DNA from 3 places in the Streptomyces griseochromogenes genome. Region 2 is predicted to be linked to each of the others. Evidence: riboswitches for the same ligand, from Rfam matches in the RefSeq annotation. Region 2 holds a riboswitch; each other region holds the start of a gene.
What was found. Region 2 has a riboswitch for cyclic di-AMP ahead of AVL59_RS45815 (M23 family metallopeptidase). Riboswitches for the same ligand answer to the same signal wherever they lie in the genome.
Positions count from the first base shown of each region.

Region 1: it holds a riboswitch for cyclic di-AMP, as region 2 does, so the genes downstream of both, AVL59_RS43270 (transglycosylase family protein) here and AVL59_RS45815 (M23 family metallopeptidase) in region 2, are expected to answer to the same signal.
Region 3: it holds a riboswitch for cyclic di-AMP, as region 2 does, so the genes downstream of both, AVL59_RS19070 (C40 family peptidase) here and AVL59_RS45815 (M23 family metallopeptidase) in region 2, are expected to answer to the same signal.

Region 1 is NZ_CP016279.1:9,938,126-9,947,698, reverse strand. It holds gene AVL59_RS43290 (nucleoside triphosphate pyrophosphohydrolase) at 1-493, shown strand, start outside; gene AVL59_RS43285 (hypothetical protein) at 607-846, shown strand; gene AVL59_RS43280 (cytochrome P450 family protein) at 843-2,111, shown strand; gene AVL59_RS43275 (LysM peptidoglycan-binding domain-containing protein) at 2,280-3,323, shown strand; cyclic di-AMP (ydaO/yuaA leader) riboswitch at 3,506-3,678, shown strand; gene AVL59_RS43270 (transglycosylase family protein) at 3,683-4,381, shown strand; gene eno (phosphopyruvate hydratase) at 4,729-6,015, shown strand; gene AVL59_RS43260 (FtsB family cell division protein) at 6,116-6,592, shown strand; partial or broken gene AVL59_RS56240 (DUF501 domain-containing protein) at 6,621-7,022, shown strand; gene AVL59_RS56235 (Ppx/GppA phosphatase family protein) at 7,227-8,183, shown strand; gene AVL59_RS43250 (NAD(P)/FAD-dependent oxidoreductase) at 8,628-9,573, shown strand, end outside.
Region 2 is NZ_CP016279.1:10,469,748-10,479,320, reverse strand. It holds gene AVL59_RS45845 (alpha/beta hydrolase family protein) at 1-166, shown strand, start outside; gene AVL59_RS45840 (GAF domain-containing protein) at 416-1,459, opposite strand; gene AVL59_RS45835 (GTP cyclohydrolase II) at 1,673-2,308, opposite strand; gene AVL59_RS45830 (MarR family winged helix-turn-helix transcriptional regulator) at 2,440-2,970, opposite strand; gene AVL59_RS45825 (dihydrofolate reductase family protein) at 3,038-4,168, shown strand; tRNA gene AVL59_RS45820 (tRNA-Met) at 4,234-4,307, shown strand; cyclic di-AMP (ydaO/yuaA leader) riboswitch at 4,598-4,764, shown strand; gene AVL59_RS45815 (M23 family metallopeptidase) at 4,774-5,802, shown strand; gene AVL59_RS45810 (aldo/keto reductase) at 5,875-6,819, shown strand; gene AVL59_RS45805 (PrsW family intramembrane metalloprotease) at 6,943-8,229, opposite strand; gene trmB (tRNA (guanosine(46)-N7)-methyltransferase TrmB) at 8,248-9,090, opposite strand; gene lhgO (L-2-hydroxyglutarate oxidase) at 9,236-9,573, opposite strand, start outside.
Region 3 is NZ_CP016279.1:4,480,595-4,490,167, reverse strand. It holds gene AVL59_RS19075 (hypothetical protein) at 1-3,404, opposite strand, end outside; gene AVL59_RS19070 (C40 family peptidase) at 3,924-5,141, opposite strand; cyclic di-AMP (ydaO/yuaA leader) riboswitch at 5,150-5,320, opposite strand; gene AVL59_RS19065 (cyclase family protein) at 5,763-6,695, shown strand; gene AVL59_RS19060 (GMC oxidoreductase) at 6,972-8,558, shown strand; partial or broken gene AVL59_RS19055 (DUF2252 family protein) at 8,591-9,265, shown strand; gene AVL59_RS19050 (glycoside hydrolase family 15 protein) at 9,291-9,573, shown strand, end outside.

The sequences.
Region 1 (9,573 bases), 530 kb from region 2:
CGAACTGGTCGAGGCGATCGAGGCCGGCGACCGCGAGGAGCTGCGGGAAGAGCTGGGCGACGTCCTGCTCCAGGTCGTCTTCCACTCCCGCATCGCCGAGGAGGACCCGGACGCGCCGTTCTCCATCGACGACGTGGCCGGCGGCATCGTCGCCAAGCTCATCCACCGTCACCCGCACGTCTTCGGCGACGAGACGGCCGAGACGCCGGAGGACGTCAAGGAGCACTGGCTGCGCACCAAGGCGGAGGAGAAGCGGCGTACCTCGGTCACCGAGGGCGTCCCGCTCGGTCAGCCCGGCCTCGCCCTCGCCGCCAAGCTCGCCTCCCGCGCCCGCACGGCTGACCTGGACGTGCCCCTGCCCCAGGGCGAGGGCATCGGCTACGAACTGCTGGCACTGGCGGTGCGCGCCGAGGCGGACGGCGTGGATCCGGAGGCGGCACTGCGGGCGGCGGCGCGGGTGTACCGGGACGCGATCAGGAAGACGGAGGGCTGATCGGGCGGAGGACGAATTCCGCAGGGGGACTTGGGGCACACGGGGCGTCAAGTAGTGGCCCTCTCACTACCGTTGAGCCGGGCGCCGAGGAGTACGCGGACACATCACCGTATGTGTGGCTCGCGGTGATGGGCGCCGCGGCCGACGACGGACCCGCCACGGTCGACGCCGTGGCCCGGGCGGCGCACCGGGAGGTCTCTCCCCGTGCGGAGGTGGGCGTCGGCGAGGCCAGGGTGGTGCTCAGTCATCTGCTGCGCCGATGGGCCGGCCACCGGATCCGCCAGGCTGCCGCCGCCGGCCACAGGAGAGCCGTGACGGACCTCGCGTCCGCTCCCGATACCGTCAAGGAGTGACCGAGCAGCTCCACCCCCCGACGGCCCCCGACCTCTTCACCTGGGAGTTCGCCACCGACCCCTACCCCGCCTACGCCTGGCTCCGCGAGTACGCCCCCGTGCACCGGACGCGGCTGCCCAGCGGGGTCGAGGCCTGGCTGGTCACGCGGTACGCCGACGCCAAGCAGGCCCTCGCCGACCAGCGGCTGAGCAAGAACCCCGCGCATCACGACGAGCCCGCGCACGCCAAGGGCAAGACCGGCATCCCGGGCGAGCGCAAGGCCGAGCTGATGACGCACCTGCTGAACATCGACCCGCCGGACCACACTCGGCTGCGCCGGCTGGTCAGCAAGGCGTTCACGCCCCGCAGGGTCGCCGAGTTCGCGCCCCGGGTGCAGGAGCTGACCGACCGCCTCATCGACGGGTTCGCCAAGACCGGCTCCGCCGACCTCATCCACGAGTTCGCCTTCCCGCTGCCCATCTACGCGATCTGCGACCTGCTCGGCGTCCCGCGCGAGGACCAGGACGACTTCCGGGACTGGGCGGGCATGATGATCCGGCACGGGGGAGGGCCGAGAGGCGGGGTCGCGCGGTCCGTCAAGAAGATGCGGGGCTATCTCGCCGAGCTGATCCACCGCAAGCGCGAGGCGCTGCCCGCCGAGCCCACTCCCGGCGAGGACCTGATCTCGGGCCTCATCCGCGCCTCCGACCACGGCGAGCACCTCACCGAGAACGAAGCCGCCGCCATGGCCTTCATCCTCCTGTTCGCCGGCTTCGAGACGACCGTCAACCTCATCGGCAACGGCACCTACGCCCTGCTCACCCACCCCGAGCAGCGCCACCGCCTGCAGACCTCCCTGGCCGCCGGGGAGAAGGACCTCCTGGAGACCGGAGTCGAGGAACTCCTGCGCTACGACGGCCCGGTGGAGCTGGCGACCTGGCGGTTCGCCACCCGGCCGCTCACCATCGGCGGGCAGGACATCGCCGCCGGCGACCCGGTGCTCGTCGTGCTCGCCGCCGCCGACCGGGACCCGGAGCGGTTCGCCGACCCGGACGTGCTGGACCTGTCCCGCCGGGACAACCAGCACCTCGGCTACGGCCACGGCATCCACTACTGCCTGGGCGCCCCCCTCGCCCGGCTGGAGGGCCAGGCCGCTCTCGCCACCCTCCTGACCCGGCTCCCCGATCTGCGGCTCGCGGCCGATCCGGCCGAGCTGCGCTGGCGTGGCGGGCTCATCATGCGCGGCCTGCGCACACTCCCCGTGGAGTTCACGCCCGCCCCCTGAACACACCGGCCGAGGCGAACCGTCCGACGTTCAATACCGTGATCTTCACGTGATCTGCGCGGCATTAACTTGTGACAAGTGATCGTCTGCCTATACGTTCACCCATCAGCGTGGCGCTCCGAGTTCCATCCGCCGCGCGGTCCCCGTTGTCGCACGAAAGGCATCCGCATGCTCTCCGGGAACGGCCGTCACCGTCGCCCCCGTCAGGCCCCGGCCCTCCTCGTCGCGGCCGGAGTGACCGGCTCCGCCATCGCCATCCCGTTGCTCGGTGCCGCGAGCGCCAGTGCGGCGGACGGCACCACATGGGACAAGGTGGCCGAGTGCGAGAGCGGTGGCTCCTGGAGCGCGGACACCGGCAACGGGTACTTCGGCGGCCTGCAGATATCCCAGGACGACTGGGACAAGTACGGCGGCACCGCGTATGCCTCCAGTGCCGACCAGGCGAGCCGTTCGCAGCAGATCGCCGTCGCCGAGAAGATCCTCGACGACCAGGGCACCACCCCCTGGGCCACCTGTGCCCTCCTCTCCGGTCTGACCTCCAACTCCGGCTCCGTGGACGTCGACACGGGCGTCGGCGGTTCCGGCTCGTCGCAGGAAGGCGACTCCCAAGGAGCCGATGGGCCGTCAGAATCTGGAGATAATTCCGACTCGTCCGGACTTCCTGATTCGCCGTCTTCGTCCGACTCGTCCAAGGGTGAGAAGGTCAAGCCGTCCCCGAGTGAGAGCAAGGACACCGGCTCCGAGAAGGGCAAGGAGAAGGGGAAGGAGAGCGGCGAGGGCAAGCGCAAGGGTGCCGATACGCCTAAGTCCGACAAATCCTCTCGTCCTGACCCCGGGAGCGAGCAGGGCAGCGAGTCCCCCACCGCGGACCCCGCAAGGGAAGACTCGGACAATTCCAATCAGACCGGCGGCTCTTGGAGCCTGGTCGACACCGGCGCCCTCAGCAGTGGCGGACGTCACCGTGGTGGCAGTGCGGACGAAACCGCGGCGAACGGTCAGAGTGCCGCTCCGTCCGGCCGTCACGCCTCCCGTGACGCCGGCACCTACACCGTCCGCGAGGGAGACACCCTCTGCTCCATCGCCGACTCCCTTGACGTCGACGGCGGATGGCGCGCGCTCTACGCCGAGAACAAGAAGGCCATCGGCGCCGACGCGAACCAGATCGCTCCCGGTCAGACCCTGGATGTCGGTACGGAAAACGGTGGAAAATAGCGGGAGTTGACGCCCTGCTTCACGGCTAATGTCCGGTTTGGTGAAAGTGTGGGATGAGTCTCAGAAGCCCTGATCGTCTTTGAAATTCCGCCGAGCGCATGTCTACGGTCGAGGCCGCTCGTCACCACGAGCCCCGGCCATCGCAACGCCGAGTCCTGCCAGCGATCGCCCGGGAACAGTCGTCGCGTCATGCGCCGTAGGCAGGAGCGGGGGACCCAAGGTAAGTGCCGGGCCCGGCAGTTGAGGCTGCTGGAACCGGCTGGGGGTGAAGCCGTGCCTCTTCGGGAGGTGCGGCCGGGCAACTCAACCGGCCCGAACCCGACAGCTCACCTCGCAGGCGTCGGTGAGGGGATCGATCCATGCTGTTTTCCGGCAAGGGCAAGCACCGTCGTCCGTCCAAGGCCACCCGGGCCATCGCGCTGGCCGGTGTCACCGGTGCCGTCGTCGCCGCCCCGCTGATGGCGGCCGGCAACGCCTCCGCCGCCACCACCTCGGAGTGGGACGCGGTCGCCCAGTGTGAGTCCGGCGGCAACTGGTCCATCAACACCGGCAACGGCTACTACGGCGGCCTGCAGTTCTCCGCCTCCACCTGGGCCGCGTACGGCGGCACCGCCTACGCCGCGCAGGCCAACCAGGCCACCAAGGCGCAGCAGATCACGGTCGCCGAGAAGGTCCTCGCCGCCCAGGGCAAGGGCGCCTGGCCGGTGTGCGGCACGGGCCTGTCCAGCACCCCGTACAACGGCTCCGCGCCCACCACCACGTCGAAGAGCGCCCCGGCGAAGACCACCGCGCCCAGCACCCGCTCCACCGACACGCAGGCCGCCACCCGCTCCACCGAGCGCACGGCCCCGGCGAAGAGCAAGACCGTCACCACCCCGACCGGCAAGAAGGTCAAGAAGGGCGACGGCGAGTACAAGGTCGTCAAGGGCGACACCCTCAGCTCCATCGCCGAGAAGCACCACGTCAAGGGCGGCTGGCAGAAGCTGTTCGAGCTGAACAAGGACATCGTCGAGGACGCCAACCTCATCTACCCGGGCCAGCAGCTGCACCTGAAGTGACACCTGGTTCCCACCGCAGCCACAGCGCTCTCACAAGGCCGTCCCCCACGCTGAAGGCCTCGTGAGGGTCATCCCCCCCGTCCCCACGGGCTCCCCGTCCCGGCGCGTGTTCCCCCGTACGCGCCGGGACGGGGCTGTTTTCGCTTCCGGCCCCGCCGCTCCCGCCCTGTGTTTCCCCACTGTTCGGCCGGGTCTCATCCGGAAGCCTCTTTGTTTCGCACGAGAACAAAAGGTACCGTCGGCGTGTCCACGGGACGGTCGGTCGGTGGCCGACGCCCCCGGGACGGTTAGGCTCTAGTCGCAAGGCACACCAGCCCCGCACTACCAGCGTCACATCCACGAAGGAGATGCTCGTGCCGTCCATCGACGTCGTCGTAGCCCGGGAAATCCTGGACTCCCGAGGCAACCCCACGGTCGAGGTCGAGGTCGGCCTCGACGACGGCAGCACGGGTCGTGCCGCCGTTCCGTCCGGCGCCTCCACCGGCGCCTTCGAGGCCATCGAGCTGCGCGACGGTGACCCCAACCGCTACCAGGGCAAGGGCGTCGAGAAGGCCGTCCTCGCCGTCATCGAGCAGATCGGCCCGGAGCTGGTCGGCTACGACGCCACCGAGCAGCGCCTGATCGACCAGGCCATGTTCGACCTGGACGCCACCGACAACAAGGGCTCCCTCGGCGCCAACGCCATCCTCGGTGTCTCCCTCGCCGTCGCCCACGCCGCCTCCGAGGCCAGCGACCTCCCGCTCTTCCGCTACCTGGGCGGCCCGAACGCGCACCTGCTGCCGGTGCCGATGATGAACATCCTGAACGGCGGCTCGCACGCCGACTCCAACGTGGACATCCAGGAGTTCATGATCGCCCCGATCGGCGCGGAGTCCTTCTCCGAGGCCCTGCGCTGGGGCACCGAGGTCTACCACACGCTGAAGAAGGTCCTGAAGAACAAGGGCCTGTCCACCGGACTCGGCGACGAGGGCGGCTTCGCCCCGAACCTCGGCTCCAACCGCGAGGCCCTCGACCTCATCCTCGAGGCCGTCAAGGAGGCCGGCTACGCCCCCGGCCAGCAGATCGCCCTCGCGCTCGACGTCGCCGCCTCCGAGTTCTACAAGGACGGCAAGTACCTCTTCGAGGGCAAGGAGCGCTCCGCCGCCGAGATGACGGAGTACTACGAGGAGCTCGTCGCGGCCTACCCGCTCGTCTCCATCGAGGACCCGCTGTTCGAGGACGACTGGGCCGGCTGGAAGGTCATCACCGACAAGCTCGGCGACAAGGTCCAGCTGGTCGGCGACGACCTGTTCGTCACCAACCCGGAGCGCCTGGCCCGCGGCATCGAGGACGGCGCCGCCAACGCGCTGCTCGTGAAGGTGAACCAGATCGGCTCGCTGACCGAGACCCTGGACGCCGTCGAGCTGGCCCAGCGCAGCGGCTTCAAGTGCATGATGTCCCACCGCTCCGGCGAGACCGAGGACGTCACCATCGCCGACCTGGCCGTCGCCACCAACTGCGGCCAGATCAAGACCGGCGCCCCGGCCCGCTCCGAGCGCGTCGCCAAGTACAACCAGCTGCTGCGCATCGAGGAGATCCTCGACGACGCGGCGGTGTACGCCGGCCGCAGCGCGTTTCCCCGCTTCAAGGGCTGACCCAACCTGGCGTAAGGCCTAGCCAGTCGTACGTACGTCCCCGTACTCGGTCCCGTACCGTGTGCGGGGACGTACGCGCGTGGAACGGGAGGCGGGGAACATGGCCGTGAAGGACCGGGACCGGTTCTCCACCGCGACCAGGCTCAGGCTGCTCGGCGAGCAGACGGCGGCCCGGGTCTACCGCTCCCAGACCAAGCGCCAGGCGCGCCGCTCCCGGCTCACCGGCCGCGCCGCCCTGCTCGCCCTGGTGCTGTGCACGCTGATCGTCGCGCTCGCCTACCCGATGCGGCAGTACGTGTCCCAGCGCGCCGAGATCGCCGACCAGCAACGGCAGCAGGAGCGGGCCCGCAAACGCGTCGAGCAACTGCGCGACCTCAAGGCGCGCTGGCAGGACGACGCCTACGCCAAGCAGCAGATCCGGCGTCGGCTGCACTATGTGATGCCAGGTGAGACCGGGTACATCGTGATCGACCCGGGCGCGGCCAAGCAGTCCCGCGCCGACCTCGGGGCCGCCCACCGGCCCTGGTACGCGAACGTCTGGGACGGCGTCGACAAGTCCGACGCTTCCGACCAGTGAACCGACAGAAAGACAGCTGAAGACAGTCATGGAAACGCCTCCGCCGCCCACTCCGCGCACCGAGCCGACCGACGCGGACGTCGAGGCCTTCAAGCAGCAGCTCGGGCGTCCGCCGCGTGGGCTGCGGGCGATCGCGCACCGGTGCCCGTGCGGGCAGCCGGACGTCGTGGAGACGGCCCCGCGGCTGCCGGACGGCACGCCCTTCCCGACGACGTACTACCTGACGTGCCCGCGCGCCGCCTCGGCGATCGGCACGCTGGAGGCGGACGGCGTCATGAAGGAGATGACCGAGCGGCTGGGGAGCGACCCCGAACTGGCCGCCGCCTACCGGGCCGCGCACGAGGACTACATCCGGCGCCGGGACGAGATCGAGGTCCTGGAGGGCTTCCCGAGCGCGGGCGGCATGCCGGACCGCGTGAAGTGCCTGCACGTCCTGGTGGCCCATTCGCTGGCCGCGGGCCCGGGCGTGAACCCGCTCGGCGACGAGGCGATCGCCATGCTGCCCGAGTGGTGGCGCAAGGGGCCGTGCGTGCAGCCGCTCCAGGCGCCCGATCCGGCGGACGAGCACCCGGGCGAGCAGGGCGCGGTCTTCGACCCCGCCGAGGTCCGCAGCGGCTTCTTCGCCCACCGGCCGCTGGTCGCCGAGGGGTTCACCCGTGTCGCCGCCGTCGACTGCGGTACCAACTCGATCCGGCTGCTGGTCGCCGACGTCAACCCGGCCACCGGCGAGCTGCTGGAGCTGGACCGGCGCATGACGATCGTGCGGCTCGGCCAGGGCGTGGACCGCACCGGCCGGCTCGCGCCCGAGGCGCTGGAGCGGACCTTCGCGGCCTGCCGTGAGTACGCGGACGTCATCCGCGAACTGGGCGGCGCGTCGGTGCGGTTCGTCGCCACCTCCGCCTCGCGGGACGCGGAGAACCGGGACGAGTTCGTGCGCGGTGTCGTCGACATCCTCGGTGTCGAACCCGAGGTCATCAGCGGCGGCCAGGAGGCCGAGTTCTCCTTCACGGGAGCGACGAAGGAACTCAAGGGCCGCGAAGACATGGCCAGGCCGTACCTGGTGGTGGACATCGGCGGCGGCTCCACCGAGTTCGTCGTCGGCGACGGCCATGTGTCGGCCGCGCGGTCGGTGGACGTCGGCTGCGTGCGGATGACCGAACGGCACCTGGTGCACGACGGCAAGGTGAGCGACCCGCCCACCGAGGAGCAGATCGCCGCCATGAGGGCGGACATCGAGGCCGCCCTGGACCTCGCCGAGGAGACGGTCCCGCTGCGCGAGGCACGCACCCTGGTCGGCCTCGCCGGCTCGGTGACGACCGTGTCCGCGATCGCCCAGGACCTGCCCGAGTACGACTCCGAGCGCATCCACCACTCGCGCATCTCGCGCGAGCGCGTCCGCGAGATCACCGAACGGCTGCTGCGTTCCACGCACGCCGAGCGCGCGGCGATCCCGTCCATGCACCCGGGCCGTGTCGACGTCATCGGCGCGGGCGCCCTCGTGCTGCTCGCGATCATGGAGCGGACCGGCGCCGAGGAGGTCGTCGTCAGCGAGCACGACATCCTCGACGGCATCGCGTGGTCGGTGGCGTAGCTCTCTTTTGTTACTGGCCAGTAGCCGTCGGCTGAGCAGGTCGGATAACGTCTGAGCGGGGCTGAGGGGTCCTCAGGGGCCCCTCGGTGACGGCCGGTCGGAAAAGTTCGTGAAGTTCTTCACAAGGATTTCCGGGTCGTGGAACCCCGAAGTGGGGCCGGTTGGCCCTTCCAGGGGCCGCTGAGCCGTTTGAACATGTTCAGACGGTGGGTGTAAGGGGGGCCCGGAAGGGGTTGTTCCGGGGGTGTCGCGAGATGCTCACGAGCACCCCGCGTGCCCAGAGAGGCAGCTCACGCGGCCTTGACAACGGGTCAGACCGCCCAGTGGTTCCCCCTCGCCGTCATGACCTGCGTCACGCGGGCCGCGGAGTTTAGCACAGGCCCTGTCGGACCTTGTGAAGGGGCGCACGAGCACCCCTGCCAAGGCGGGTGGATACTCGATGGCATGAGCACCACGGAGCGTCCCAGGATCCTCGTAGTAGGCGGTGGGTACGTAGGCCTGTACGCAGCTCGGCGCATCCTCAAGAAGATGCGCTACGGAGAGGCGACCGTCACGGTCGTCGACCCCCGGTCGTACATGACCTACCAGCCCTTCCTCCCCGAAGCCGCCGCCGGCAGCATCTCCCCTCGCCACGTCGTCGTCCCGCTGCGACGCGTGCTGCCGAAGGCGGAGGTCCTCACCGGCCGGGTCACCACCATCGACCAGGACCGCAAGGTCGCCACGATCGCCCCGCTGGTGGGCGAGGCGTACGAGCTGCCCTTCGACTACCTGGTCATCGCGATGGGCGCGGTCTCCCGCACCTTCCCGATCCCCGGCCTCGCCGAGCAGGGCATCGGCATGAAGGGCATCGAGGAGTCCATCGGCCTGCGCAACCACGTCCTCGAGCAGCTGGACAAGGCCGACTCCACGACCGACGAGGAGCTCCGCCGCAAGGCGCTCACCTTCGTCTTCATCGGCGGTGGCTTCGCGGGTGCGGAGACCATCGGCGAGGTCGAGGACATGGCCCGCGACGCGGCCAAGTACTACAAGAACGTGTCCCGTGAGGACATGCGCTTCATCCTCGTCGACGCCGCCGACAAGATCCTTCCCGAGGTCGGCCCCAAGCTCGGCCAGTACGGCAAGGAGCACCTGGAGAGCCGCGGCGTGGAGATCTACCTCTCCACCTCGATGGACTCCTGCGTCGGCGGCCACGTCGTGCTGAAGAACGGCCTCGAGGTCGACTCCAACACGATCGTCTGGACGGCCGGCGTCAAGCCCAACCCGGCCCTGGCCCGCTTCGGCCTCCCGCTCGGTCCGCGCGGCCACGTCGACTGCGCGCCCACCCTCCAGGTCCAGGGCACGGACTACATCTGGGCCGCGGGCGACAACGCCCAGGTGCCGGACGTCGCCT
Region 2 (9,573 bases):
CGCGGACCTTCGGGGCTGGATCGGCACCCTCGATCCGACCCGGGCGGTCCGGATCCAGCAGGCGTACCCGCTCGCCTTCTTCGACCTGCACCTGCGGCACCGGGGGCAGGGGCACCTGCTCGACGGCCCGTGCCCGGCCTTCCCGGAGGTGAAGTTCATCCCATGAAGCGCCGGCCCGCGTCGCTTCCGGTCGCCACAGGGCCTACGGAATTGCACTGCGTCGGGAGGCCTTCGCCGCCGCCCGTCAGGCGCTGCTCGACAAGGGAGTGATCCGCGAGGAGCGGCGACGTGTGCCGGCGCTCGCGTCGTTCACCACCGGCACGGCGGTGGGACTGGCGCTCGGCAAACCCGTCGTAGCTCGGCCACCCGTCGTGGCCGAGGCCGCGCGCACGCCACGTGGACGACGCAGCCGCCCCTACGCCGAGTCGGTCGCCGGGCGGTGCCTCCCGTCGAGGTCGGGCTGGATCTCCAAGGTGAAGTCGGCGTCCCGGTGGGTGCCCTCCCAGCCGCGCCAGACGTGCACATGGACGGGCCTCGCGGATCCGGGGCCGTGGATGTTCCATTCGGCTCTCAGTTCGCGGGCGACAAGTGCCGCGGTGTACTCGGCGTCCTGGTCCGGGCCGTCGGCGGTGATCCTTCCGCGCCACTGGTTGGGATGGATGCCGTAGGTGCGGCACCCGCCGGAACCGTACGGCTCGTCCACCCGGTACACCCACTGTGTCGTCCCACTCGTGGTCCCGGCCCTCGCGAGGAGCGCCATGCGCTCATCGCGAGCGGAGGCGCCGTACGGAAGGCCGGCCGGATGGCCGTCGGCACCGCCATCGGCCAGGTGCCGTGCGATGACCTCGCCAGCGAGCTGCCCGTACAGATCCATGATCCGCAGGTCCTGATCGGACGGCCGGCCGGGCTGTGACATGTGCGTCGAGATCATCCCCATCAGCCGCCCGGTGTGATCGACCAGCGGTGTGGACTGGACCGAGCGGACCCCCGCGGCACGGAAGATCTTCTGGTGGGGTGCGAAGGCCGGGTCGTCGCGGACGTCTTCCGAGACGGACTGGGCGCCTTGCCGGGCGGCCCGTCCGCAGACGGAGAGGCTGTCACGGACCACCGCGAAGTGATCGAGGAACTCGCGTCTGAAGCCGGACTGGGTGACCAGGATCAGCGAGCCGTCGCGCGGGTCCATGAACTGGATGTTCCCGAACTCGGCACCCATCAGCGCCATCGCCGCTCCGGTGACCCGCGGAAGCACAACGGTCAGCTGAGGGACGTCACGCAGCTCCGCCGCCGCGTCCTGCAGGTTCTTGAGGGCCGACGGCTCGTCCAGGCTGAGAGCCACCCACGCGGCGAGCTGGTCGGCTCTCCGTGCGTCGGTCACCTCGCGCGGCGGACGTGGCCGCGCGGAGCGGTAGGAGGCCGTCACCTGCTCGAGCGGCCTCACGAGGTTGTGGGAAGGACTCATGTGCACCACACCCTCATCGGGTGGCTTTGCGATGAGTTTACGTCTCCGTCGCCGCCCTGGACAGTCGTCCGGCCCCGTCCTTCGAGCCGGACACCGCCTTCTGCCCTCTCCAGCGGCTCGCCGGGTCGCCGAAGCCGGTCGACCGCCCGGCCTCGGCCCCCCCGGCCTCGATCTCGGCCTCCACGGTCGCCGGCGGCCGTGGAGACCGAGGCGTCAGCCCGCGCTCAGCTCGCTCAGCTCCGCGAGCGGCAGAGTGTGCTGCGTCTGCAGGACCTTCGCGCGGAGGTAACGCACGTTGTGCGCCGTGGTGAAGACGCCGGTCGGCACCCGGTCGCGGACGACGACCCCCAGCGAGCGCAACTGCTCCGCCTTGTCGGGGTTGTTGGAGAGCAGATCCAGCTCCCCGATGCCGAGGGCCCGCAGCATCTGCGCGGCGGCCGTGTAGTCGCGGGCGTCCTCGGGCAGGCCGAGCGCGGCGTTCGCCTCGTAGGTGTCGAGGCCCTGGTCCTGGAGGGCGTAGGCGTCGAGCTTGTTGTAGAGACCGATGCCGCGCCCCTCCTGGCGGAGGTAGAGCAGGACGCCCCCGCGGTCGGCGATGCGCTCGACCGCCTCGCGCAGCTGGGGGCCGCAGTCGCAGCGGGCCGAGCCGAAGACGTCGCCGGTCAGGCACTCGGAGTGCAGGCGGACCAGCGGAACGGGGCCGGGATCGCCGAGGACGACGGCGACGTGCTCCTGTCCGTCGGCGAGACCGTGGAAGGTGACGAGTTCGGCGTCGACGCGGTAACCGTCGTGGAAGCGCAGCGGTACCCGGACGCGGGCGCGCTGTGTGGCGGCGGGGGTGTCGGGCATGCGGGTCCCTCCGAGGCAGTTGCTTCAGTTTTGAAGCAGTCGGTCGTGGAGACCCTACCCTATGCTTCAAAGTTAAAGCAATTGCCTCGTGTGCGGCCGGTGTGGCTTGCCTCGCGTGTGGCGGGTGTGGCTCAGGAGCCCTCGGGCCGGGAGGAGGGGCACGACGACCGGCGGCGCCACGGGACGTCGCCCGCCCCGGCCTCGGCCTCGTCGCCCTGCAGCCCGCGCGTGATCCCCGTGCAGATCTCCTCCAGCTGCCGCACCTGCTCCGGCGTGAGCCGGTCGAAGAGGGTCGCGCGGACCGTCTCGACATGCCCGGGTGCCGTGCGCTCCAGCACGGCCGTCCCCGCGTCGGTCAGCACCGCGAGCGAGCTGCGCTTGTCCTGGCAGCTGTCCTCGCGGCGCACCAGGCCGTCCCGCTCGAGCCGGGTCACCGCGTACGTCAGCCGGCTGCGGGTGATCTTCAGCTTCTCGGCGAGGTCGGTCATGCGCAGACGCCGGTCGGGTGCCTCGGAGAGGTTGGCCAGGACGGAGTAGAACAGGTGGGGCATGCCGGCTTCCTGCTGGAGCTGTCGGTCGATCGCGTCCTCCAGTAGCTGGGAGGCGGCGATGTAGGCGCGCCAGGCGCGCTGCTCCTCGGGGGTGAGCCAGCGGGTCGTCATGCCGCCAGTGTAAGTTTGTTTCAAACTTGAACCAAGACCGCGACCGCTCGCCAGGGAGACCGCGCCGATGCCGTACCCGTACGTCCTGCTCTCCGCCGCCGTCTCCCTCGACGGCTGCCTGGACGACACCGGTCCCGAACGACTCCTGCTCTCCAGCCCGGCCGACTTCGACCGGGTCGACGAGGTACGGGCCTCGGTCGACGCCATCCTGATCGGCGCCGGCACCATCCGCGCCGACAACCCGCGCCTGCTGGTGAACTCCCCCGAGCGCCGCGCGGCCCGCACGGCCGAGGGCAGGCCCGCGTACCCGCTGAAGGTCACCGTCACCGCCACCGGCGACCTGGACCCGGCCGCGAACTTCTGGCACACGGGCGGCGAGAAGCTCGTGTACACGACGGGCGAGGGCGCCGAGCGGGCGTCCCGCGTCCTCGGCCGGACCGCCGACGTGGTCTCCCTCGGCCCCGGCCTCGACTGGCGCGCCCTGCTGGCACACCTGCACGACGTGCGCGGCGTACGGCGCCTGATGGTCGAGGGCGGCGGAACCGTCCACACCCAGCTCCTCCAGCAGGGGCTCGCCGACGAGCTCCAGCTCGTCCTCGCCCCCCTGTTCGTCGGCGACCCGGCGGCACCGCGTCTGTTCGGCCCGGGGGCGTACCAGGGCGGCCGGCTCCGGCTCATCGAGACCCGCCGGATCGAGGACGTCGTGCTGATGCGCTACGAGCCCACCGCGCCGGGCGCCGGCCCGGTGGCCGCCGCCGACCACCACTGGCTGCGCACCGCCTGCGACCTGGCCGCCCTGTGCCCTCCCTCCGGGACGGCGTTCAGCGTCGGCGCGGTGGTGGTCGCCGCCGACGGCACGGAGCTGGCGCGCGGCCACTCGCGCGAAGGGGGTGATCCCGTGGTGCACGCGGAGGAGGCGGCCCTCGCGAAGATCGACCCCGCCGACCCGCGCCTGCCCGGCGCGACCGTCTACAGCAGCCTGGAGCCCTGCTCCCGCCGCGCCTCCCGCCCCGCGCCGTGTGCCGAGCTGATCCTGCGGGCGGGGGTCGGCCGGGTGGTCACGGCCTGGCGGGAGCCGGACACGTTCGTCGCGGCGGCCGACGGGAGCGGGGTGCTGCTGACCGCGGGCGTGGACGTCGTACTGCTGCCGGAACACGAGGGCCGGGCGAAGGCGCCGAACGCGCACCTGCTGCCCTGAACGGAGCCTCACGGAAACCCGTGTGCATCGTGTCCTGCGGATGACGTATGCTTGAGACACAACGACGCGGGGTGGAGCAGCTCGGTAGCTCGCTGGGCTCATAACCCAGAGGTCGCAGGTTCAAATCCTGTCCCCGCTACTGAAGGCTCAGGGCCGGAATCCAGCAATGGATTCCGGCCCTGAGTGTTTGCCCGGCCATCCTCACCCACGGTGACCGGACGGAAGCCCTCCGCATAACATCTGAGTCACCATCAAAACCGCTGTGACTCCTGAACGTCGGCCAACTCGCCCGATTTCCGCCGGTCGTGACGTGTACGTCCGCCCTGAATTCCGTTAATGATCAAGCCGAACGGCTTGGAATCTGGCCTCGGGGTCTATTAACGTTCGATAACGCAGCGCGGTCGTCCCAGCCGTCACCCGAGGCGGCTCCGTGCGCACGCGCCGAATCCCGTGAGGGAACCGGGGAACCACCACCTTGGGGTGAATCGCGCGGATGCCGTCGTGAACCGCTTGAATCCACGACCGGTATACGCGCGTAGGAGACCTTCCTGCTCCGAACCCGTCAGCTAACCCGGTAGGCGGAGGAAGGAAAGGAGTACGCCCGCGTGGCGTCCAACCGGCCTGCCCCAGAAGCCCCGTTCATGCCGGCTCAGCGTGAGTCCGAGACCTTCGGCTACGGCGACTACCGCACCGACGAGGGCCCCTGGGAGGAGTGGAACCCCACCGAGGAGTCCATCCGCCCGGTACGCGGCCGGCACCGCGTCGCCAAGCAGCGCGGCGGACTCGCCCGCAGCTCCACCGTCCTCGGCGTCGGTGTCATAGCCGCCGTCGGCGCGGGCGGCATGGCCAGCGCCCACACCGGCAAGCCGCCGGTGTCCCTCTCGATGCCGGACCTGGGCTCCGTCGGCTCCCTGTTCGACGACGGCTCCTCCGCCTCCGACGCTCCCAAGGCCGCGCTCAGCAACGTCGGTGTGACCTCCGCCGACAGCGACCAGGACGGCAACGCCGGCGAGGCCCTGCGCAACCGGATCATGGCGCAGGCCGAGCAGCAGCAGAGCAAGGCCGACAGCAAGGCCACCGCGGCCGCCCTGGCCACCGCCGAGAAGCAGGCCGCCGACGCGGCCGCCAAGGCGCAGAAGGCGGCCGCCGCCAAGGCCGCCGACGCCAAGGAGAAGGCCGAGGCCGCCGCGAAGAAGAAGGCCGAGGAAGAGCGCCTGGCCGAGCTGGCCAAGCAGTACAAGCTGCCGGTCGTCTCGTACACGATCACCGGCACCTTCGGCCAGCCCGGCTCGATGTGGTCCTCCGGCTACCACACCGGCCTCGACTTCGCCGCCCCCACGGGCACCCTCATCAAGGCCATCCACAGCGGCACCATCACCGAGGCGGGCTGGGCCGGCGCCTACGGTTACCGCACCGTCCTCACCCTGGACGACGGCACCGAGCTGTGGTTCTGCCACCAGTCCTCGATCGGCGTCTCCGTCGGCCAGAAGGTCAGCACCGGTGACGTCATCGGCCGCATCGGCGCCACCGGCAACGTCACCGGCCCGCACCTCCACCTGGAGGTCCACCCGAACGGCCAGTCCACCGGCATCGACCCGATGGCGTGGCTGCGGGGCAAGGGCCTCACCCCCTGACGGGTCTCTCGGCACGGGAATGCGGCACCGGCGGCGGAATGTGATCACCCACCGCCGGTGTTGGCATGAAGCATGACTTCTCTGCGCAAACTCGGTTCCTCCGACCTCGAGGTCTTCCCGCTCGCTCTCGGCGGCAACGTCTTCGGCTGGACCGCGGACGACGAGACCTCCTTCGCCGTCCTCGACGCCTACACGGCCGCCGGCGGCAACTTCATCGACACCGCCGACTCCTACTCGGCGTGGATCGAGGGCAACAAGGGCGGAGAGTCCGAGACGATCATCGGTAAGTGGCTCGCGTCCCGCGGCAACCGTTCGGACGTCGTCATCGCGACCAAGGTCAGCCAGCACCCGGATTACCAGGGCCTGTCCGCGGCCAACATCAAGGCGGCCGCCGACGCGTCCCTGCGTCGTCTGGGCACCGACTACATCGACCTCTACTACACCCACTACGACAAGCCCGACGTGCCCGTCGAGGAGATCATCGGCGCCCTCGACGAACTGGTGAGGGCGGGCAAGGTACGGCACATCGCCGCCTCCAACATCGGCGCGGAGCGGCTCGCGGCCTCCCTCGACTTCTCCGAGCGCGAGGGCCTGGCCCGCTATGTGGCCCTCCAGCCCCACTACAACCTCGTCTCCCGTGACACCTACGAGGGCCCGCTGCAGGACCTCGCCGCCCGTGCGGGCGTCGCGGCGGTCCCGTACTACGCCCTGGCCTCCGGGTTCCTCACCGGCAAGTACCGCCCCGGCACGAGGGTCGACAGCGCCCGCGCCGGCTCGGCCGCCAGGCACCTGGAGTCCGAGCGCGGCCAGAAGGTGCTCGCGGCCCTCGACGAGATCGCCACCGCCCACGAGGCCTCCGTGGCCACGGTCGCCCTCGCCTGGCTGGCCGCCCGGCCGACGGTGGCGGCCCCGATCGCCTCGGCCCGGACGGTGGAGCAGCTGCCGGCGCTGCTGGGGGTGGCGGAGCTGCGGCTGACCCAGGAGGAACTGGACCGCTTGACCCAGGCTTCCGCCTGAACCTGCTGTCCGTCGCGACGGCGCACAGACACGACGGACAGACACGACGGCGTGCGCCGGGGGGGGGTCCCCCACGCCCTTGAGGCAGTGGGGGAGGTGCCGAACTCTCCGCAGCCCGGACGGCTACGACCGATACGGGTTGTACGCGGGATGCGGCATCGCCGGATACCCGTACGGCGCCCAGAACACCGGCGCCGGAGCGGATGCCCGTGCCGCGTACTCCAACGCCGGCCGGGCCACCTCCTTCCGCCTCCACAGCTCGGCGAGCAACTCCCGCTCCCGTACGGCGAAGTCGGCCCCGGCCCGCCCGCGCCGGCCCCGCTGCCGCAGGAACGCCAGCGAGGTGGCGTAGGCCTCGTACTGCGCGACGGCCCGGGCCGCGGGCCGCCCCCCGAAGTGCTGCCGGGCGTGGTCCCTGGCCATCCGCCGCGCCCGCATCGACCCGAGCACGAACGGCTCGGCGGGCCCCAGCCACCCGGCGTACACATACGCGGGCAGCTCCTCCCGTACGGTCCGCAGCTCCCGTTGCCGCGTCCAGACCGCCAGCCAGGTCAGCAGCCCGAACGAGGGCACCATGAAGACGCCGTAGACGGCGAAGAAGCCGTACTCGCCGAAGGACGAGGAGCCGTTCCAGAAGGCATGCATGCTCATCGCGAGCAGCAGCCCGCCGAGCGGGACCAGGACACGCCGGACGTGCTGCCGTTCGGCACCGAGCGCGGCGATGCCGAAGCCGATGCCGGTGAGCACGGTGAACAGGGGGTGCGCGAACGGCGACATCACGATGCGCACGAAGAAGGTGGCGGCGGTGACGGAGGCGATGCCGCGGTCGCCGGTGAGCTGGTCGGCGCCGAAGGCCGTGCCCAGGTAGAGGATGTTCTCGGTGAACGCGAACCCGGTGGCGGTGACCCCGGCTATCACGACACCGTCGACGATCCCGGTGAAGTCCCGGCGGCGGAAGAGGAAGACCAGCAGCACGGCCGTGGCCTTGGCCGATTCCTCCACGACGGGCGCTATCACGGTCGCGCCGAGGGTGTCGGCCCCGGCGGGGTCGGCGGTCGCCGTGGCGATCCACTTCGTCGCGAAGCTGTTGGCGACGATGGCGATCAGCGCGGCCGCGCAGGCGCCCCAGGCGAAGGCGAAGACCAGGTTGCGCCAGGGCCCCGGCTCGACCCGGTCCAGCCAGCGGAAGGCGGCTATGAGCCAGGGCACGGGAAGGACGGCGAGCCCCAGCCCGACCAGAAAGCCTTCCGTGCCGGTCTGCCGGCGCACCAGCGCGAGGATGACCAGGCCGGACAGCGCCAGCAGTGTCATCAGCGCTCCGTAGCGCACCCATCGGCGCTGCCACCAGTGCGGATGCGCTCCGCGTCCGGGGCCGGGGGAGTAGGTCGGGTACGGAGGGCTGGTGGCCAAGGCATCGACCTCTGCTCGCTACTGGTCCTGATGCGGTACGCGACGGAAGAGCAGATCGTTCACCACATGTCCCTTGTCCAGTCCCTGCCCCTCGAAACGGGTCAGCGGCCGGAACTCGGGACGCGCCGCGAAACCGCCGTCGTCCTGCGTGTTCTCGAAGTCCGGGTGCGCGGTGAGCACCTCCAGCATCTGCTCGGCATACGGCTCCCAGTCCGTCGCGCAGTGCACGAGCGCCCCCGGCTTCATCCGGGTCGCGGCCAGCGACAGGAACTCGGGCTGGATCAGCCGCCGCTTGTGGTGCCGCTTCTTGGGCCAGGGGTCCGGGAAGTACACGCGCAGGCCGTCCAGCGAGTCGGGCCGGAGCATCTCCCTGAGCAGGATGATCGCGTCCCCGTTGCCCACCCGGACGTTGGACAGGCCGTTCTGGTCGGCGAGATTGAGCAGATTGCCCTGCCCCGGCGTGTGCACGTCGACGGCGAGGACATTGGTGTCCGGGTCCCCGGCGGCCATCTGCGCGGTGGCCTCGCCCATCCCGAACCCGATCTCCAGCACGACGGGCTTGTCGTTGCCGAACAGCTCGCCGAGATCAATGACCCGCTGCCCGTCGATGTCCAGCCCCCACTTGGGCCACAGCCGCTGCAGCGCATCGGCCTGTCCGGCCGTCACCCGGCTACGGCGCGGCTGAAAACTCCGGATCCGCCGCTCGAAGTGCGACCCGGCCGGGTCGGCCTTGGGCCCGTCCGGAAACCGTGGCTCCCCCTTGGCCCGGGTGTGCCGGACGGACACGCCGGGGATGTGCACGGACGACGACTCGCCGGCAGCGGGCCGCGGGGCTTCGGGGGCATTCAGGGAGTCAGACACAGTGAGACCGATTTTACGGCGCCTTCTCGGGCCACCGAGTCGGGATGGGGGAGGGCGGCCATCGGCCGGGTGCCGGGTGGGCATCGGCCGGGGGAGGGCGGCCATCGGCCGGGGGCCAGGGAGGCCGGGAGCCCCTGGGACGGCACTACAGCGAGCCGAGCATCTCCAGTGCCCGCCGCCCGACCTCCCGGCCGATCGGCAGTGAAGCGGTGGCCGCGGGAGACGGCGCGTTCAGCACATGCACAGCCCGTGCCCCCTCGCGAATCAGGAAATCGTCCACCAGCGTCCCGTCCCGCAACACCGCCTGCGCCCGCACTCCGGCAGGGGCCCGCACCAGATCCTCCACCTCCACCGCGGGCAGCAGTCTGCGCACGGCTCCCAGAAACGCCCCCTTGGACACCGACCGCCGCAGCTCCCCCGCCCCGTACCGCCAGTGCCGCCGGGCGATCACCCAGGACCCCGGCCACGCCACCGTCCCGGCCA
Region 3 (9,573 bases), 6.0 Mb from region 2:
GCCCGGCCGACGGCGTAGCCGTCCTCGTAGCCCAGTTCCATGTAGAGCTCGATGGAGGCCGAGACGATGCCGAGGACATCGACCTCGCCGCGTGCCCTCAGATAGCCGACGAGTTTGACGCTCTTCTTGGCCAGGTCGAGGCGGAAGTAGATGCCCGCCATCACGGACAGGCTGCCGCTGGCCACCCCGAAGTCCATCGACACCGCGGCCCCGAACTCCAGAGCGGCGTCCAGGACGGCGATCTCCTGCGGAGTCAGCACGATCCCGAAGTAGCCCCCGCCGCCGAGCATCGAGACGGTCAGCCGGAAGGGTGCCTCGCGGCGGCAGAAGGAGAACCCGGCCTGCAGTGGGGTGTCGCCGATGAACGGCACCGAGATGCCGGCGTTCAGCGAGAGGTTCTCCAGGCTGAACACGCCGACGGCCGCATTGGGCAACTGCATCGAGTAGTTGGCGTGGATCCCGGCGCCGTCGACGGTGATGGCCGGCGGATCGCTGAAGCCGTCGAGTGGAATGAGGTTGCGCAGTGTCTGGACGAACTTCAGATGCCCGACGAAGTCGACACCGGTGAACTTCACCTCGACGTCGGGTTTCTGCCCGGCGCGCATGCTGAACCGGATCTGGTCGAAGTGCAGTACGACCGCCTCGAAGTGCGGAACCATGCGCAGCTCGAAGTTGCCCAGTGTGCAGGTGATGTCCGCGGCCTGCGGCTGCTCCGGGTGCAGCGAGCCGCGCAGGTCGGCGACGAGCGTCAGTTTGCCCACCGGCCAGAACACCGCGTCCTCCGCCCTGGTCGGTGTCGGTCCGCCGGGCGTCCACGCCTTGATGTCCGGCTGCCATTCCAGCCGGGAGTTGACGACATCGGGCAACTTGGCGCCGAGTGCGGCGAGTTCGACCGCCTTCTGCAACGCGAGCGCCTGTCCCACCGCCCTGTCCCAGGTGGCGACCTGTTCGGCGATGCGGCCGAGCAGCTGCCGGACGGCGACGTCCACCGCGGCGGGCAGCGCGCTGCGCAGCGCGGTGAGCGCGTCGGAGAACGCCGTGAAGGCGTTCTCCACCTCTTCGATGGTGGTGGGGTCGGGTGACTGTTCCAGTTGGCTGGTGATGAAGTCGACGAGCAGCTGCGCGAATGCCGCGGCGGCATCCGTCACCCGCACGACCGCATCGGCGATCTCCGGGAACTGTTCCTCGATCCCGGTCAGCAGATCGCGCAGCCCGCGCAGGTCGCCGAGAAATCCGGTGACCGCGTCGACCGTCGCGGTGAAGAAGTTCGGCGCTTTGAGGTTGTCCAGGCCGATCTCGCTCAGGATCTCGGTGAGCGGGAACATCCCGAACAGCCTGGCTCCGGCCAACTCCCCGAAATAGTCGAGGGGGTTGAACCTTCCCTGGGCGAGCTTGGCCCACTTGTCGGTGTCCGCCGCGTCGTCGGCGAACGGACGGGCGGGGGTCGCGGCGACCGGCCCGGTGAGCCGGGAGAGACCGGCGACCGGGAAGTTGGGCTGGGCCAGCGCTCCGGCGGTCTGCCCGCCGTCGCGGAAGGTCAGGTCGAAGGGCTCGGCCAGCTCGATGAACACCTGGCCCTTGTTCGCCTCGGAAAAGCCGTTCCGCACATAAGGGTCGGGGTAGAACACCGATCGTGCCTGGTCGCCGCCGTACCCGGTGCCGAACCGGCTCAACGCCGGGACCACGGCGCGTGCCCACCGTACGGTCGGCACGAAGCGGGGGTTGTCGGTGGGATCCAGGTCCAGAATGGACGGGGCGGTGGCCGCACCCCAGATCAGCTGCCCGGTGGACAGGGTCGTGTCGCCCGGCTTCCGGCTGGGCGCGTAGGCGACGTCCTGTCCCCGCACGTCCGCGACGACCCGGTCGACGCCCGCTCTGCCCGTGTCCGGTGGCTCCGGCGTCGGGTCCGACCCCAGGTCCTGGTAGTGCTGGACGACCTGCTGCACATCGGCCGCGTTCTCGTGCACCTTCTTGCCGAGGAAGGCCATGGGCGTGCGGAACTCGACCGCGCGGCCCTCCAGATCGATCATGCTCACCTGGAACTGGAACGGATCCTCGGTTGCGGTCACCGGGAAGAACGCGAGCCTGTCATGGGGTTCGCCGCCGGGGTCGGAAAGCCCCGGAATCGTCTGCGGGGTTTCGAGATCGGGTGTGACCGGGGTGATCAGCCGGACGCTGCCGAACGGGAACAGCCGGTGCAGCCGCTTCTGGTCCTCGTTCTCCTCCAGCCGCCCGTAACTGCGTACCGGCTCCCGCACCATGATGAAGAACCGTTGGTTGAGATAGGCGGCGCGGTCCGGCCGCCCGTGGTCGAACTTCCGCTCGGTGACCTTCACCAGGTCGGCCAGATGGCCGAACGGGAAGAGTCTGCCCCGGTACATGACCCGTACGTAATGGTCGCGGCCCAGCGCGGCACGGTGCCGCCACTCGGTGACGTCGAAACCGACGGGCGGCCGCTCCCACCTGCCGAGCGAGTCCAGCCAACCGCCCATCGCGGACAGCATCAGGTTGTCCACCTGCAGCGGCGCGGGCCGGAAGCCGTCCGGCAGATTGGTGTTGGAGCTGAGGTGCACCACCGAGGACCGGTCGTTTCCGTCCAAGGCCATGACGAATTCGCTGCCCCCGGCGGGCAGTGGGTGCGGGTCGGCGGGGTTGAAGCCCGGGTCGCGTGTCCACACCGCACGGGCCCGGGCGGCAAGCAGCCGGGTGTGCCAGAGCTCGATGCGATCGTCGGGATCCGGAGGCGCGGTGGCGTGCGTCCAGGAGGCCGTCTGCGGCGGTGACAGCAGGAGACGGTAGGGCAGTTCGATACCGGTCCGTGGATTCGCGGCGTCCGCGAGGGGGTTCTCCGGGCCGGGTCCGGGAGTGATGGTCCCTGGCGCGGCGGGGGTGGCCCTCGGCTCGACGGTTCTCGCTCCCGGTCCCACGGCTGTGGCGGGGAGGAGCCCGGCGAGCAGACCGGCGTCCGCCGGACCGTGCGGACCGTGCCGAGCGGTCAGTTCCGCCACGGTCCGGGCCAGGCGCAGCGCCTCGAAGGCATCGGCGGGCCGGCCGGCCTGGATCTGCCGGAGCCCGGCCGCCACGGCCGGTTCACGCGCGGCGTCCACCACGCGCGGCGGAAGCTTCCCCATCGCGGTGAGCAGCCCGGACTCGGTGTATTCGATGACGTCCCCGGCTCCCACGGCGAACACCAGCACGCTGTGGCCGCTGATGCGGGAGGCGACCGGCGGCGGCTTGTGCGGCTCGCTGCCGGATACCTGCGCCCCGGGCTCCGGCAGGCCCGGGCTCACCTCGAGGAAGGCCTGTTCGGTGACGTGCTGCGGTCCGAAGGTGACCACGAGATAGGCAGGTCGGTCCGGGTCCTGTCGGACCAGACGCCGCGCACCGAGCAGCGGTCGGTCCAAGCGCAGGCCCGGAAAGCCGAATTGAAGATCAAGCAGATCGATCGCCCGTAACAAACGGTACGGGCCTGGCGGTTGCGGCGCGCCCATGCGCTTCCCCCGTCACTGAGTCCCCGGGTCTTCCAGACACTGGTCAGGTGTCAGTAATGAGTGTTGCAGAAGCCGTTCGGGCATGTCGCAAAATGCGAAATCGGATCCGAGCATCCCGCCGGTGTACCGATTCTTCGTACGTGCGCTTCGATCGGCAGCACGTCATCTACGCGCCGGACGGGCCGATACTCCATACCATCCGATCCGTTCGAATTTCCCTTGAAATTGATCAGCCAGGGAATTTCCCGTGGCGGCGCACATTCCGGAAGGGAGGGCGCTTGGCCGCGCGGGGTGGGGTGAGAGGCGTGCGAGGTGGGCGCGCACACGCCTCCGCGCCGGTCGACCGCGATATGAGCGGTCGCGAACAGGCTCAGGCGCGCCGGCGGATCATTCGCCACGCCGGCGCGTCCGGCCTTTCATCGCCACCGGTCGTCAGGCCGGGCGGACCACACTGTGGATGATCGAGTCGCCGCCGTAGTAGATGGATTCCTCGCGGACGTAGGCGCCGGGCTTCGGGGCGTGGATCATCATGCCGTTGCCGATGTAGATGCCGACGTGGCTGATGTCGTCGTAGAAGAAGATGAGGTCGCCGGGCTGGGCGTTGGTCAGGGACACCGTCGTACCGACGTTCACCTGGTCGTAGGTCGTGCGCGGCAGGGAGACGCCGGCGGCCTTCCAGGCGGCCTGGGTGAGGCCCGAGCAGTCGTAGGAGCCGGGCCCGGTCGCGCCCCAGACGTACGGCTTGCCGATCTGCGCGCGGGCGAAGGCGAGAACCTTCGCGGCCTTGGCGGCGTAGGTGGAGTCCGACGAGGTGGAGGTGCCCGAACCCGAGGACGAACCGGACCCCGAGGAGGAGCCGGAGCCGGAGGACGAGCCCGAGGCCGAGCCGGAACTCGACGTCGAGCCCGAAGACGCGCTCCCCTGCTTCGCCGCCTGCGCGGCCGCGGCCTGCCGCTTGGCGAGCTCCGCCGCCTTCCGCGCCGCCGCCTCCTGCTTCTGCTTCTCGATCGCCGCGAGGCGCGCCTTCTCCTCCGCCGTGAGCTTGGACAGCAGCTCCCGCGCTGTGGACAGCTTCTTCTGGATGGTGGACTTGGCGGTCCGGAGGTCGTTCTGCGACCGAGTCAGCGTCGCGAGGCTCTTACCGGCCTCCTGCCGCGTCTTCAGGGTCGCGGACTGCTCGGTGACGAAGTCGTCGACGGCGCCCTTCTGGCGCGAGGTCAGCCGGCTCATCAGCTGCGACTGGTCGAAGTAGTCCTGCGGGGAGTCCGCGAGCAGGAAGGTCGCGGTGTCGGGCGCGGCGTCCCCGGTCCGGTACTGGGCCGCGGCGAACATCCCCAGTTCTTCCCGCGCCTTGTTGAGCTTGGCCGTGCGCTTGGCCAAGTCGTCGCGCAGGGTGTCGACGCGCTTACGCTCGTTCGCGGTCTTCTCGTTGGCCGCGTCGTACTTCTCGGTCGCCGACTCGGCCTGTCGGTACAGGTCGTCGACCTTCTTCTGAACCTCTTCGAGGCTCGGCTTGCCGTCGGCGGCGGGGGCGGCATCGGCGGTCTGGGACAGCAGGGCCACCGAGGTGAGAGCGGCCGTGGCGAGCACGGGGGTGCGTATGCCGACTACGCGCGTACCCGTCGGGCGCGACTTGCGGTGCGACGCCAAGGGAGGCGACTCCTTCCATGTTCCGCCTACCGAGTTAGCTGTCGGGTTCGGGCGGGTGGTTCGGAAGGGTTGCCCTACGACCCTTTCCCCGGAAGGGAGTTGGGCCGATTCACCCCAAGGTCGGTGGGTCCCCGGCTCCGGCTGCCGTACGGGCGCGCCGGACTCGGCGGAGGCCGCTCGGCCCGGCGACGTTCGCCGGTGGGGGTCGGGCGGCCTGGCGGGAACGCTAGCCAACTCGTGTGGCCCCTGTGAAGGCTGGTGGGCGATATGCCCGATACATTTTCGTGACCTTTTCCCGGCGGCGTCGTTGAGTGCAGTCAATCCGCCTCGATGCCGTATGAGTTGTCCTGAATTGCAACGCCTGTAATCGGGTCAGTATTCGTCCGGCCGGAGCTGCCCGCGGATGGCCACAAGTCGGCACGCCCTTCCCCGCCCTTTCAGGGGCGATTCCAGCAGTTCCGGGGCGGGAGGCGGGTCCCTCCTCCCGAGACCGTCGGCAAGCCGTCCGAAAAGTGTGGCTTCGCGAGGCAGGGCAGGGCCGAAGCGGGAAGCCGCAGCGTGGTGGTTCCGGCGCGGGCGACTCGGTGTGCGGGAATCCGGCTGCTGCCGGATGGTGGGGAGATGCGGACGTCCGATGCGATGAGCGAGGCCGATTTCCGGTCCCTGCACCGGCGGCTCAGGGACAAGGCGCCCGGCGGCCGCGCGGGCCGGGGCGCCCTGGAGACGATCACCGGGACGCAGGTGCTGGCGGCCGTCCGCGAGGTGCGGTCCGGACGTGCGGTGTCGCTCGCGGCCCCCGTGAACACGCGGATCGCACCGGACGACGCCGATCCGGCCGAGCACCGGCTGACCGCTCCGGCCAGTGGTCACCCTCGTGCGCGCGGCCTGGATTTCGCGCGCGATCGTTTCGCCATGAACATTCACGGCGACGTGGACTCCCACCTCGACGCGCTGTGCCATGTCATCTACGACGGCACACTGCACGGCGGCCTGCCGGCCGCGGACGTGCTCTCACCGGACGGCGCCGACGCCCTGTCCGTCGACCTGGCCCGCGACGGCATCGTCGGCCGTGGGGTTCTCCTGGACATTCCCCGGCTGCACGGCGTCCCTTGGCTCGAACCCGGGTCGCACGTGACCGCTGACGACCTCGCCGCCGCGGAGGCCGAGCAAGGGCTTCGAGTGGGCAGGGGCGACATTCTCCTCGTGCGGGTCGGCCACCGCCTGCGGCGCGAGGAACTCGGCCCCTGGGACGTGTCCGGCGCTCGTGCCGGGCTCCATCCGGGCGCCATGGAGTTCGTGGCGGAGCGGGAGGTGTCCGTGCTCGGAAGTGACGGCAACAACGACACGGCCCCCAGCGCCGTGCGGGAGGTCGGCTTCCCGGTGCATGTACTCGCTGTCCACGCGATGGGACTGCCGCTGCTCGACTATCTGCGGTTCGAGGACCTCGCACCGGTCTGCGCGCGGGAGGGCCGCTGGACGTTCCTCTGCGTGATCGCCCCGCTCCTGCTGCCCTCGGCCACCGGTTCCCCGGTCAATCCCCTCGCCATACTGTGACGGGTGACCCGCCTCGTACGGGTCCCCCGCGGGAAACGAGCTACCGGCGGTGACCCCGCGCGCACGTCCGTGCGCATGGGGTCCCCGGCTGTCGCCGGCCGGTGCGGTCGTCGACCGGAAACCGACCGCGCGCCGCCGCCCAGGCTCACCCGCACAGCCCGACTCGCCGGGCACAGCACCCGGAGATACGTTGGGGAACGGGGCCGGACGGTGGCTGGGGCTGACGTCTCCTTCACCCCAGAAGGACCGGACAAAGCTCCGAGGGTGGTGGCCGGCATGACCGAAGCGCAGCATTACGACGTCATTGTCATAGGCACAGGTGCGGGTGGTGGCACCATCGCCCACCGGCTGGCGGACACGGGAAAACGGATCCTTCTGCTCGAGCGCGGCGACTATCTGCCCCGTGAACGCGACAACTGGGACTCCACCGCGGTCTTCGTCAAAGGAAAGTACCGCGCTCCGGAGTTCTGGTTCGACAAGAACGGAAATCAATTTCCGCCCGAGGTCAATTACTACGTGGGCGGCAACACCAAGTTCTACGGAGCCGCGCTCTTCCGCATGCGACCGGAGGACTTCGGCGAGCTCCGGCACCACGACGGCATCTCGCCCGCCTGGCCGCTGCGCTACGAGGACTTCGAGCCCTACTACACCCAGGCCGAACATCTCTACCTCGTGCACGGCCGGCACGGCGAAGATCCCACCGAGGGTCCTACCAGCGCCCAGTACGCCTATCCGCCGGTCCAGCACGAGCCTCGCATCGAGCAGCTCAGCCACGACCTGGAGAAGCAGGGTCTGCACCCCTTCCACCTCCCGATCGGGGTGAATCTCACCCAGGACGAACGGGGCCGGGCCGTACACACCAGCGCCTGCATCCGCTGCGATCGCGTCGACGGCTTCCCCTGTCTGGTCGGCGCCAAGTCCGACGCCCAGGTCATCTGTGTCGACCCCGCCCTGCGCCACGCCAATGTCGAGATGATCACCCATGCGGACGTTCGGCGCCTAGAAACGGATACGACCGGCCGGAGTGTCACCAAGGTCGTCGCCACCGTGGGGGACGGAGACCCCTCCACCGTGGAGTTCGGCGCCGACATCGTGGTCGTGGCCTGCGGTGCCGTCAACTCCGCCGTCCTGCTGCTGCGTTCGGCCGATGACCGGCACCCCCAGGGGCTCGCCAACAGCTCGGACGTGGTGGGCCGGTACTACATGCGTCACAACAACATGGCCCTCATGGCCGTGTCCCGGGAACCGAACGACACCAAGTTCCAGAAGACTCTGGCACTGCACGACTGGTACCTGGGATCCGACGACTGGGACTACCCCTTGGGCGGGATCCAGATGCTCGGCAAGTCCGACTCCGAGCAGATCCACGGCGAAGCGCCCCGCTGGGCCGGGGCGGTCGCCCCGGACATGCCGTTCGAGGTGCTGGCCCACCACGCGGTCGATTTCTGGCTGTGCGGGGAGGACCTGCCGGTCGCGGAGAACCGTGTCACCCTGGACCGGGACGACGGGATCCACCTCGCCCTCGACGAGAAGAACAACATCGCCGGGCTGGAGCGCCTGCGGCACAAACTGCAGGGCATGCTCGAACACCTGGGCATGCACGAACACCATCTCCTGTCGCGGAGCCTCTACCTGCACAAGGGCATGCCCATCGGCGCCACGGCGCACCAGGCGGGCACGGTCCGCTTCGGCGGCGACCCCGCGAGCTCGGCCTTGGACGTCAACTGCAAGGCCCACGACCTCGACAACCTCTACGTCGTCGACACGAGCTTCTTCCCGAGCATCGGAGCGGTCAATCCCTCGCTGACGGCCATCGCCAACGCCCTGCGTGTCGGTGACCACATCGCGGAGCGACTGCGATGACCTCCCACCCACCGGCCGACGGCAGCACCCTGCCGGATCCACCACTGATCACACCGCTCCAGGACCTGCTTGCGAACGCCGAGCGCGGCGAGTTGGAGAAACAGATACGCCGACTGCTGGAGCAGTACCGGATCGTCGACGTGGCCCGCAAGGTGGTCGGAGTCGGGAATGTGGGCACCCGCTGCTGGATCGCGCTGCTGCTCGGCAGGGACGCCGAGGACCCGCTGTTCCCGCAGGCCAAGGAGGCCGACGCATCGGTGCCGACGCCCTTCGCCGGTGCGGGCCGCTTCCGGTCGCAGGGCGAGCGGGTGGTCTGTGGCCAGCGGCTCATGCGGACCACGAGTGACATCTTCCTGGGCTGGGAGCGGGTCGACGGCATCGACGGCATCGACGGCATCGACGGCATCGACGGCCGCCGACGGGACTTCTACGTCAGGCAGTTGCGCGCCTGGAAGGGCATCGCCGAGCCCGAGAGGATGCCGCCGGCCGGACTGGAGACTTTCGGTGGGATGTGCGGTGCCACGCAGGCTCGCGCACACGCGAGGTCGGGTGACCGGATCGCCATCGCCTCGTATCTGGGCAGCGGTGACGCCTTCGACCGGGCGCTGGTGACGTTCGCCGAGCTCTACGCCGACCAGAACGAGAGGGACCACCAGGCACTCGTCGATGCCGTCCGTACGGGACGGGTCACAGCGGCAGCGGCCTGAGCAGGGGACCAGCAAGGAGACCGCCATGGATCGCTACCCGCCCATCGCCGACCACGGGCTCATCGGGGACCTGCAGACCGCGGCTCTGGTGTCGTCCCATGGCGTGATCGACTGGTTCGCGACACCGCGCTTCGACTCGCCCAGCGTCTTCGCCGCCCTGCTCGACCACGACGGCGGCGGCTACTTCCTGCTCGCGCCGGAGCACCCCGAAGGGACCTGGAAACAGCTCTACTACCCGGACACCGCCGTCCTGGTGACCCGCTTCATGTCTCCGGACGGAGTCGGCGAGATCGTCGACTACATGCCGG